Regions from separate parts of the Cellulosilyticum sp. genome, predicted to be linked through region 1. Evidence: predicted binding sites of a transcription regulator. Region 1 holds the regulator's gene; the other holds the start of a gene.
The links. The regulator Rex, encoded in region 1, represses fermentation and respiration genes when NADH is low (regulators of the CRP and FNR family bind a similar motif). The targets are predictions, from matches to a motif close to ATTGTTAANTANTTAACAAT.
Positions count from the first base shown of each region.

Region 2: AC1VAQ_RS00245 (iron-sulfur cluster assembly scaffold protein) is a predicted target of Rex. The motif match lies at 2,615-2,634, and genes of this name have one in related genera.

Region 1 is NZ_CEVXFV010000059.1:4,608-10,990, reverse strand. It holds gene AC1VAQ_RS17860 (CBS domain-containing protein) at 1-44, opposite strand, end outside; gene AC1VAQ_RS17855 (NAD(P)H-hydrate dehydratase) at 126-1,679, opposite strand; gene acpS (holo-ACP synthase) at 1,681-2,058, opposite strand; gene AC1VAQ_RS17845 (hypothetical protein) at 2,055-2,747, opposite strand; gene AC1VAQ_RS17840 (redox-sensing transcriptional repressor Rex) at 3,256-3,912, opposite strand; gene AC1VAQ_RS17835 (ABC-F family ATP-binding cassette domain-containing protein) at 4,059-5,975, shown strand; gene AC1VAQ_RS17830 (hypothetical protein) at 6,039-6,299, shown strand.
Region 2 is NZ_CEVXFV010000001.1:42,785-49,167, forward strand. It holds gene AC1VAQ_RS00240 (GGGtGRT protein) at 862-1,863, opposite strand; gene AC1VAQ_RS00245 (iron-sulfur cluster assembly scaffold protein) at 1,877-2,569, opposite strand; gene AC1VAQ_RS00250 (insulinase family protein) at 2,692-5,514, opposite strand; gene AC1VAQ_RS00255 (peptidoglycan-binding protein) at 5,657-6,383, shown strand, end outside.

The DNA.
Region 1 (6,383 bases):
GATACAAAAATAACATTCTTTTTCATGATATCTCTAGCACGCATTTTTTCACCTCCTAGGTGAAGCCTCATCTGTTTAATGAAGCACCTATAACTTAACCGTTCATCTTCTTTAATATATAAAAATTACTTCTGTTTTTTAGACACTAAGTCTTCGATAACTAAATTTATGCCCTCTTTATATATATCACTTGGAAGCAAACTATATTCATTTTTCTTTTGCACAAGTAAATCTCCAGCTCTTGATTGTATATAAACACCTAATTTAGTTGCCTCAATTGGCATTATATTCTGTGCCCATAAACCTGTAATAAGTCCCGTTAAAACGTCACCACTCCCTCCTTTTGCCATACCATTATTACCACTTCTACTTATATATATGTTGCCAGTCTCATCTGCAATTACTGTTCTTTCTATTTTGAGAACCAAAATAACCTTATTTTTTTGTGCAAATTGTCTAGCATTTTCTATAGGATGTTCTAAAATTTCTTCAATTGTTGCCCCTGTGAGCCTAGCCATTTCTCCAGGATGTGGTGTAAGAATTGTAGGTGCCATACGCTTTTTAAGAATTTCTAACATGTCACTTACATAATAAAGGCCATCTGCGTCTATGACACACGGCTTGTCACTTAGAAGTACTTCTTTTACTGCCTTTTTAGCTGCTTCACTCCTGCCAAGACCAGGTCCTATAGCAACCTTAGTATAGTTTGAAATTAGCTCTTTAATCTGTTTAACGCCTTCTAATGCAATATGTCCTTCTTCATCTCTTAGTGGAACAGTCATAACTTCTGTAAGCTTTACCTCCATAATGTCATGAATGCTTTCCGGTACTGCAGCTGTTACAAGACCACTACCTATTTTGAGTGCAGCCTCGCTTGCTAAAGTCGGTGCGCCTGACATTCCCTTCTGCCCACCTATTATAATTATTTTGCCATAAGTCCCTTTATTACTCCTAGTGAAACGTTTAGGCAATATGCTTTTCATCTCTTCTTTTTCTAGTGAAAATTGCTTAGTTTCTGTCTCATTTATAAGCTCCTGTGGAATGCCAATTGGCACAACTTGTACATGCCCTACATAGTCAATTGCAGGATATAATACAAGCCCTGTCTTTAATGCTGCAAACGTAATTGTTTGATTGGCCTTAACTGCTATACCTTGTACCTGTCCTGTTGTCCCATCTATGCCAGAAGGGATATCGACACAAATTTTAATAGCTCCTACTTCATTTATAGTTGCTATAATTTCTGCAAATATCCCTTGTACCTTTCTCGTTAAACCTGTGCCAAAAATTGCATCAACAATAAGATCCGCATTATTTAAATAACCTCTGGCTATTTCTATATTCTCATTTGTAATATGAACTAATGGAATGTCCATATTTTTAGCAATTTCATAATAGGTCTTGCCATCTGCTGAAAGTTTCTCAGAAGATGCTAACATTAAGATAATTACCTTACGCTTTGACCAGCTTACAAGTTGCCTTGCAAGCGAAAGGCCATCCCCGCCATTATTACCAGGACCACAAACAATAACAATCTCCTCCAGGTTCTCATCTAATGCTTCTATGGCTTTAAACACTTGATATGAAGCTTGTTCCATAAGCAAAAGGCTAGGTATACCATACCTAGCCGTTGCTAATTCATCTATTTTTCTCATTTGAGTAGGCGTCATTAATTTCATATTATTCTCCTCCTTCTGCTAGGGCATAGGCCACTGCATAAGTCTGGCAATGTGAAATACTTACCTGCATAGCCGTCACACCTAATTCTTGCCCTAATCTTTGTGCTTTATTTAACAAATAAACTTTAGGTTTTCCCAATCTATCTGGTGTAATTTCTATATCACTGGCTGAAAAATTTCTAAAGCCTGTACCTAGTGCCTTACTTACTGCTTCTTTTGCTGCAAAAACACCTGCTATCGTTTCTGCGCGATAATTCTTCGTTTCAAAATAGCTCATTTCATTTGGTGTAAACACCTTACTTAAAAAAGAAGGTGTTTTTTTAACAGCCTTTTCAATGCGACTAATTTCAATAATGTCTGTTCCTATTCCTAATATCATTTTTTATTCGTATCCCATAATGTTTTATCGATAATTTCAATTTGCTGTTGCCCTACAATATTATGAAGATAATTGTAGATATCCTTTAAAAATTTTTCACTTTGTTTCTTTTCATTAGTTTTCTTAAGCATTTCAGCACGAAGTGCCTCAATCTCTGACTCTAGCTTTATCTCTTTTTGACGATGAATATCTATATATTCATAACCTACTGCTACCATCTCCCCTATAAGCTCTTTATTAGTTACTTGAACCTGCTCATCTACCTCTTCAAGTCTTGTTTCAATATTCTCTAAACGATTATTTACTTCTAAAGTACTTTGATGTAATTTATTGAGTTCTTCTATTTTTTTATCCCCATCTTCACCTTGTACTTCTCCACTTAAAGCTAAAATTTGCTTTAGGAAATTTTGCTTCACTTTATTATACTCTTTATAATCCGTATTTAAACGTGCCTGTTCCTTAAGAAGTTCTTGTAACAGCTTTTCTTTTTCATCAATCACTTTACTTTTTATTTGTTCCTTAACGGTATACCATAGTGGATCTAATAGCACAATAGGTAACTTCCTATTTTCTAAGACCGTATTAATATAGCTTTTTTTAATTTCTACTTGCTTATCTGATAACTTTACATTATCTGCTATATCATCCTGTACAACTACTTTTCTATTTTTCTTTCCAAATCCGAACATCCCTTGCCCCCTTAATTATTACTCTTATAGGCTCTATATTATAGATATCACATTTATAAAGTTTTATTATTATATATTTTTTAACTTTATAGCCAGTTTCTCTATATTATATCTTGTTTTTTAATATTAGAATATGAATTTCATCAATAAATGCTGGTCACTTATAAATATGTCGGCATTTTGAAAGAATAAATTATGCATTCTCTTTTTTCAATTTCTTTATACCTTATTATAGATTTCACATTTATAAAATTTAGTTATTCATAGTTTGTAGTCATGTGAAATCATTGAGAGAAATCTATTTACCTAAATGCATATTTCAAGTTTTTGGTTTCTCTATATAGATTTCACATTTATAAATTTTAATTATTCATAGTCTTGAGTCATGTGAAATCATTAGGAGAAACCTATTTACCTCGATGCATATTTCAAGTTTTTAATTTGTTTCTCTATAGAAATTTAAAAAAGCTATCACGGAAATAATCTGTGATAGCTCTTTTAACATACCTTATAATTCTTTAGGCGTACGCCCATGTTCTGCTTCATTTATTTTATATGCTAAGGTCATTAAGTTTTGTGATAAGTGTACGTTCTCTACTTGTACTGTATCAGGTAAGAATAAGTCAACTGGTGAGAAATTCCAAAGCCCTTTAATTCCCCACTTCGCTAAATTTTCTGCTGTTTCTTTAACGCGTGTTTTTGGCATTGTTAAGATTGCAATTTCTACTCCGTTTTCTTTAACGAATTCCTCCATCTTATCAATATCCATAACCTCTACACCATTAATACTCATTCCGATGAGTCTTGGATTAACATCAAAAAGACCTATCGTCTTAAAACCACGTTTGCTAAATGAAGTTGAGTTAGCAATAGCTTGTCCTAAATTACCTACTCCGACGATAATCATTTTATAATTTTGATGAAGCCCTAAAATTTTGCCGATTTCTGTGTAGAGATATTCCACATTGTAACCATATCCTTGTTGTCCGAAGCCTCCAAAATTGTTAAGATCTTGACGAATTTGTGAGGCTGTTACATTCATTTTCTCGCTTAATTCCCTAGATGAGATTTTTGTCACACCTTTTTGTAGTAGTTCACCTAAGTAACGATAATAACGTGGTAAACGTCTTACTACAGCCATAGAAATTTTTCTTTCTTCTGTCACGTTTTCAACTCCTCACTTCTCATATACGTAGTGATTTCAGTATACATTTAGGTTTTTTTTTTGTCAATGTAGATTCTTGGCATGTTTCCTTTCTTTTTGCACTTTTTTTTGCTAAAATTAAAAAAGAATTACTAAGGAGGCTAAAAATGATTATCTCATGCAGTAATATACAAAAAACATTTATTGATCAAACTGTACTTAAAAATGTTAGTTTTCATATAGAAGATCATGAAAAGGTAGCTTTAATAGGAAATAATGGTGCGGGTAAAACCACATTACTTAAAATTCTTACGAAGGAAATGGAAAGTGATGGGGGTAGCATTTCTTGTAGTAAGGATTGTACCATCGGCTACTTAAAACAACATATGGACCTGGATTCAGAAAGAACCGTTTATGAAGAACTTCTTCATGTATTTGATGAAGTTATTGCCCTTGAAACAAAGCTTCATGATATGGAAGCTGAAATCGCCAGAACTTCTTCATTAGATTTAATGGGAAGCTATGATGCCCTCCGCACAGAATTTGAAAACAAAAAAGGCTATGAATATAAAAGCCTCGTCAAAGGTGTCTTAAAAGGTCTTGGTTTTGATGAATCTGTTTATGAAAAACCTATTTCTATTTTATCTGGTGGTCAAAAGAACCGTGTAGCTTTAGGTAAGCTCTTACTCCAAGAACCTACACTTCTTCTCCTTGATGAACCGACTAACCACTTAGATATTGAAGCTATTGAATGGTTAGAAGGTTTCCTTCGCAGCTATAAAGGTGCTGTTATCATCATTTCCCACGACCGTTACTTCTTAGATAAGATTGTTACAAAAGTAATTCACTTAGAATTCGGTCAGGCCTTTGTTTATAATGGTAACTATAGCGACTATGTGATTAAAAGTGAAAAAGAATACGAAATTGCTATGAAACACTTTGAAAAGCAACAAAGAGAAATCGCTCAGCAACAAGCCGTTATTGCTAAACTTAAGCAATTTAACCGTGAAAAATCTCTTAAACGTGCAAGAAGCCGCGAAAAGGCTCTTGATAAAATTGAGGTTATGGATGCTCCAATGATTGATAATAAACCAATGCAACTTGTACTTACGCCACGTATTCCAAGCGGTAATGACGTATTAGACCTCAAAGAAGTCAGCAAAACTTTTGAAGATGCACCTTTATTTAGCAACATGAATATGTCTATTAAAAAAGGTGATAAAGTTGCCTTAGTTGGTCCTAACGGCGTCGGTAAAACAACACTCTTCCGTATCATCTTAGAGCAAATTCCTGCATCCTCGGGTACTGTACGTTTAGGTTCTAATGTTATGGTGGGCTACTATGACCAGGAGCATTCTACATTAGATACAACTAATACGATTATGGAAGAAATCCAAACTTCTTTCCCAGAACTTAAAAATGGTGAAATCCGTAATATGCTTGCTGCTTTCTTATTTACAAATGATGATGTTTTCAAACCAATTTCTGCCTTAAGCGGTGGTGAAAGAGGACGTGTGGCACTTGCTAAGATTATGCTTTCAAAAGCTAACTTTTTAATCCTAGATGAACCGACTAACCACTTAGACATCTTATCAAAGGAAATATTAGAAAGTGCCATTTCAAATTACGAGGGAACTGTATTATATGTATCCCATGACCGTTACTTCATTAATCAAACAGCAAGCAAAGTCATTGAAATGAATCAAACAGGTGCAAAAGAATTCCTTGGGGACTATGATTACTATGTAGAGAAGAAAAAAGAACTTCTTACTACACCAGTGCCAAAAGTAACTGTTAAAACAGCAGTAGCAACTGCTCCTGCTGCTCCATCTAACAAAGATGACTGGCAAAAACAAAAAGAAGAACAAACACGTATTAGACGTATTCAAAATCAAATTACAAAAGTAGAAACAACTATTCAAGAAGCCGAAGCTGAAATGGAAGATATCGATGCACAGCTTTGCCTTGAAGAAGTTTATACTAATGCTGAAAAAAGCAAAGAACTGCTTCAAAGAAAAAGTGACCTTGAAGCTCAAGTTGCTAAGCTTTATGAAGACTGGGAATCACTTAGCGAAGCGCTATAAAAATATATTACGTTTCCTGATGAAATATCGCGTGCTATACAGGCTACTGGACTAAAAGATTATGTGCAGGATTATAAAGATGGCTTTCTATTTTTAAAAGACCATCCAGCACTATTGCATCTTATTTTATTTTTTACAGCCATTAATTTAGTAGCTTATATTGGCGGCGGCAGTATTACAACTACAGTGACCTCGCTAATTTTTAAGCGTGTCTCAAATGGCAAAATCGTATTTGGACTTTTTACTTCTGCTGTGACTCTAGGAACGCTTATTTGCCTCCTCGGATTGCAGCACAAAAGGTTCCATGAACTTAATAAGCGTTAAAGCATTATTATAGTTTTACAAGAAAGCAGTACTTTCTTAGCCTATAAAAAGCCCTACGCCAAGTTAGTTTAAATACTCGTTTGG
Region 2 (6,383 bases), on a different contig from region 1:
CAGAAATTTTAATCAATTATTGTAATCATTATACTATTTAACTGATCTATAAGCAACATTTTCTTAACAATTTATTCCATATTCACTTTTATATACTAAATATAGCCTTAAAAAATAACATTTAGTCACCTATACTAATTTTTTATTATTTTTTTGCAATTAGTGCTACCCATTAAATCAGCTTTTTTATAGCTAACGCAAAAAACCTCAAACTTAGCTCTGCTAAGTTCAAGGTTTTTACTTTACCTATTAATTTTACCTTTTCTAAACTTTGTCGTTTATATATTTCTATGTTTTCCTACCTTTCTTGAAAACAACCTACACTTAATTTCTTCTAAGCATAAGCTAGGCATTACCCTTATAAATAGCCTCCCGATGCTTTATAAATTCGCAAAAATCGGTAAGTCCACTTAGAAATATATATTTTATAAAGTTCAGATAAGGGGGAGGCCAACCTTTTTTTAATTACTACATGAAAAGTTTCTGTTTAAACTGCTACTTAAACATCTACCTTGGTACCCATAACTAAAAAAGGCCATCTAACTTTAATAATACAATGAATTGATATGTGTGTAAGACCTTTTCACCCACTTAACTAAACTAAGCTTTATAAGCATCCTTGCCGCCATAAGTTTGACAGTGCTCATCCCACCATGTTAGCTACTCGTCCCGCCAGCTTAAAAAATAAGCTTGTCAGCTTTGCCCTTCAAGTTCTGTGATTTGCCTTACACTTATCTATATGTTAAGTTTTAAAAAAATCCCTACCTATTTTATAAAACTTTATAAAAAAATAAGCCACATCATAAGCAAAATGCTTAGTGACGTGGCTTATTTTTTTACATTTATTTATGTAATAAATGATTATTTGTTCATTGCTTCTTGGATTGCAACGGCAACTGCTACAGTAGCACCTACCATTGGGTTGTTACCCATACCGATAAGACCCATCATTTCTACGTGAGCAGGAACTGATGATGAACCAGCGAATTGTGCATCTGAGTGCATTCTTCCCATAGTATCTGTCATACCGTATGAAGCTGGACCAGCAGCCATGTTATCTGGGTGAAGTGTACGACCTGTACCACCACCAGAAGCTACTGAGAAGTATTTTTTACCTTGTTCAATACATTCTTTTTTGTATGTACCAGCTACTGGATGTTGGAAACGAGTTGGGTTTGTTGAGTTACCTGTGATAGATACGTCAACACCTTCCATGTGCATGATTGCAACACCTTCACGAACATCATCAGCACCATAGCAACGAACTTTTGAACGTTCACCGTCAGAATATTTGAACTCTTTAACGATTGCTACTTTACCTGTTGCATAGTCAAATTGTGTTTGAACATATGTAAATCCGTTAATACGAGAGATAATTTGAGCAGCATCTTTTCCAAGACCATTTAAGATAACTCTTAAATCTTCTTTACGTACTCTGTTTGCAGAACGTGCAATACCGATAGCACCTTCAGCTGCTGCGAAACTTTCGTGACCTGCTAAGAAAGCAAAACATTTAGTTTCTTCTCTAAGAAGCATAGCTCCTAAGTTACCGTGACCTAAACCTACTTTACGGTCATCAGCTACTGAACCTGGGATACAGAATGCTTGAAGACCTTCACCGATAGCTTCAGCTGCATCTGCTGCTAAGTGAGCATCTTTTTTAAGTGCGATAGCTGCACCTAATGTGTAAGCCCAACCAGCATTTTCGAAAGCGATTGGTTGAATTCCTTTTACGATTTCATATGGGTCAAAACCTTTTGCTTGACACATTTCTCTTGCTTCTTCAATATTTTTAATGCCGTATTTTTCACATACTGCATTGATTTGGTTAATTCTTCTATCATAAGACTCAAATAATGGCATTTCTCGGCACCTCCTACTCATGTCTTGGGTCAACTGTACGTACAGCGTCATCAAATCTGCCGTATTGACCTGTTGCTTTTTCTAATGCTTCACTTGCATCCATACCTTTTTTGATCATATCCATCATTTTACCAAAGTGAATGAATTTGTATCCAATGATTTGATCATCTGCATCTAAGGCAATGTTTGTTACATAACCTTCAGCCATTTCAAGGTATCTTGGTCCTTTAGCTACTGTTGAGTACATTGTACCAACTTGGCTACGAAGTCCTTTTCCAAGGTCTTCAAGACCAGCACCGATTGGAAGTCCACCTTCTGAGAAAGCAGTTTGAGTTCTTCCGTATACGATTTGTAAGAATAATTCACGCATAGCTGTATTAATAGCATCACAAACTAAGTCTGTGTTAAGCGCTTCAAGGATTGTTTTACCAGCTAAGATTTCTGCTGCCATAGCTGCAGAGTGAGTCATACCTGAACATCCGATTGTTTCTACTAACGCTTCTTCGATGATACCATCTTTAACGTTAAGTGTTAATTTACATGCGCCTTGTTGAGGTGCACACCAACCTACACCATGTGTGAGGCCGCTAATATCTTTAATCTCTTTTGATTGTACCCATTTACCTTCTTGTGGGATTGGCGCTGGACCATGGTTTGGTCCTTTAGCGATTGGGCACATTTGTTCTACTTCATGTGAATACATCATTTGTCATGACTCCTTTCCACTTGTGTATATTTAAAGATAAATCTTTAAATCAAAAATTTAACAATACATACATATTGTATCGGCGGATAAGGAATATGTCAATATTTATCCTTTTTAAATTGTTATTTAAATTGGTAAATTTTATGTCCCGTCACATTTTGAGGTAGTTTTTTGGTGGCAATGCTCAAGGTACCTTCCCTTAGTAAATCCTTAAAAATACAAGCTTTTTGTTGCATTTTCTGTCCTGTTGTGTCTAAAATTTGAGCTTGTAAATTTTTTACAACATTTTTTTTATTCCCCAATAAAAATTGTACTTCTAGTACATCTACTTGTTCTAATCCTTTATCTAAAAGTCTAAATTGCTGGTGTACTCTTGTTAATGCTTCTGTTTGACTTGCCTTTAATGCAGCTTCATTAATAGGTGTTTTATCTAAAAATTCCCCACTTTCTGCAATAACCTGTAAAGAATGTTTAAAATCTGGGTCTCTATAGGTATAGATATTAAAGGTTGTTGGATATTGACAGTTACAACCTGCACCATAAGCACCTAAACCAATTCTTATCTTAGGATTAAAATAATTTTTTGCCATATAGGCCGCTGCCACAAAATCGCTTCCTTCTACTGGCTTTTTCAATGTATTTTGTATATAAATATAATCTACAGCCGTATCTAGTTGTAGAAAGCTTGTCTTAGGCATTTGTTCAAATTTATACTCTGTACGATTTAATGATTCATTCTTTTGTCCCTCTTTGATAATCTTTTTTAAGCTGTGCAAATAACCATTACTTGATTTATAAGGTGAGGTGATTGCAACAACAAGTCCATTCGTCTGGTATACACTTTGATCCATTTGTTTTACTTTTTCAATCCAAGCAGTACCTTGTTCTTTTAAGCAAGCCTTGCAAAATTCATAAAAAGGATAGCCCTGTTCATATAGATAACGTTTTTGTGCTTCAGCACCACCTAGACCTAAGTTACCTAATGTACCCAGCACATTATTTTGGCTAGCAGCTTGGCTTCCATTAATAAACTTCTTAAGCTTATATTCATACCAGCTCGCATCTTGACTTAATAAATTTGCTCTAGCTTCTTCTAATATTTCACCATGCTCTTTTTCTTCTTTAGGTGTAACCATTGTTATTTTAAAATAAGGTTTATAACCTGCTTCTTCATTTGGCAAGGCAATACAATTCGTTTTTAATATCCCCTTAAAAGGTGTTTGTTCCCTTCCGCTTTCCTCTAATAAATAGCTGTACAAAAAGAGATAAGGCAAATCTTCTTGTTTTACATTCCCTGTTTCATAATAAAGCTGACTACGTGCAAATTCTGTTTGAGCCTTAGTTGTTAAAAGTGTATATTCCCCTTTGGCTGTTTCTTTAAGACTAAGGTTTTCATCCAATACAAGTTCCTCTAGTGGAACACCTTCTAAATTACATTTTTGACCTTGCCACTGGGTCATTTGCTTTTTAACTTGTCTCCATTCTTCTTTTGTAAGCTGTGTCAAAGTAAGGGGATCTTCTATCTGCATTTGACCAGGTGTTAAAAAGAATGTACACATACTTGCTTCTTGCCATAATGCCCTACACGCTTCTTTTTTAATCGCTTTAATTTGGTCTACATATTCTTTACGCTTATAATATTGACTTTCATCTTTACCATGTGCCCAACCATCTAGTATCGTCTGTGGAATAAAAATACTACGTTCTTCGTCTTCTTCATTTTGCATTTGTCCCCATTTAGCTTCTAAGAGTACATCTTCCTCCATAGCCTCTTCACGGCTTTCAGAAATCTTAAGTAGTACCTCATCTAATATTGCATTATATAAATTTAGCTTTTCCCGTGGAATATTTTTCACCACTAACGTATACATCATATAAGGTAGGTCATCATCCTTCAGTATTTTTATTTCTTGACAGCCTAACTTTTGAAGTGTTTGTTGCATAGGACTTAAACGGCTTCCTAAATAGGCATTAATCCATAAATCCATTTGTACCTCTTCTTCTACACTTAGCGCATGTGGCATCACAAAACTTTTAGCAATAGCACACTTACTTCCTGGATTTAATACTGCACTTTTTACCATTTTAGGCACTTGTAACGTTTTTACTTCAAGACTTATATTTTCTCTTGGCTCTTTTGAACTGTGTAAATATGTTTCAATTATTTCAAGTACTTCTTCTATTGGTAGCTGCCCATATAATACCACACGCATGTTACCTGGATAATAATAACGATTGTAGGTATCTATAAATTGCTGATATGTCAGCTTCGGTATTTCATTAGGATCGCCACCGCTATCATGACTATATAACGTATCGCGATATACCGTTTGCCTTACTGTGCGATATATCTTGCGATCTTCATTCCCATAAGCACCTTTCATCTCATTATATACAACACCACCACTACGTTCTTCTTCTGGTGCATAATTAAAAGACTCTTCATAAAATCCGTAAGGCTGATTTAAAAAATCAGGATTAAAAATACTATCTAGGTAAATATCAAGTAATGCCTTATAACAAGTCATATAAGGTGTTGCAAAAGGAAAGATTGTCATATCCCCACTTGTTAAAGCATTCATATAAATATTAGGATAACTGCTACTTGCATCAAAAAACAAACTGGATGATGGATACTTCTTTGAGCCTGTAAATAGGGTGTGTTCAATAATATGATTGACACCGGTAGAATCTACAGTCGGCGTACGCACACCTAATGTAAAACTCTTATTCGTATCGTCATTTTCAATCCAAATTACTTCTAAGCCACTATTTTGATGCACATATTTGTGCAGTACATCTTTCCCATGTCTTTCTTTAGCATATTCTTTAAACTGACTTGTTATCTTAGTATTTTCTACATTTTTTAAGTTTTCAGCTTGCCCATAGCAATTGGTCGTCACCAAAACTGCTGCCAGCATTATAAAAAAACATCTTTTTAACATGCCCTTCACTCCTTTTAGTTAGAATGTGCAGCTCATAGCGTTCTCATACACAAACTTACCTTTTCCTTTTGTTCTAGGAAAAAGTCTTTTTTCATATATTATAGTTAGCATAAATACTTATTGATTCTAGGAGGGAATTTAAATGTCATCTTCTTCAAAGAGTAATCCAAACTCCTTTTACCCCCCCAATAACGCTAGGCAAAATTTAGGTCAACTTATCGTACAACTTTCTACAGATCCAGAACAAGGTACCCTCACACCTATCTCAAATGTACAAATTACCATTAAACAAACAGCACCTACTGGTGAAGAACAGGTACTTGCCAACTTTGTAACAGATGAAGTAGGTCAAACCCCTTCCATTGAACTTCCTGTACCCCCTATAGATTACAGCTTAGATCCTACCAATACGCAAATTCCTTATGCCACTTATCGGATTGAAACAACTTCTACAAATTACATTGACACCATTGTCCGTGGCTCCCAAGTATTTGCTGATACTTTATCTGTTCAACCTATTTACTTACAACCTACTACACGATTCCAAAGAGGTACAGGACGTCATCCACGTGAGAAATTTATACGACAACTTTCTGAGGACATTGTTATAGGTCCAGCTACCTTATATGGTAATTATCCTGATAAAATTCCCGAGGCCGAAGTAAAACCAATTATTCCCGGCTCCGGCTTTATCACGTTATCTAGTGTAATTGTTCCTGAATTTATCATTGTTCACTCAGGTAGTCCTAATGATAATACAGCCCCCAATTACACCGTTCCTTTCTTAGATTATATTGCTAATGTTGCCAGCTCCGAAATTTATCCAACCTGGCCAACTGAAACAATTAAAGCTAATGTTATTGCCATTG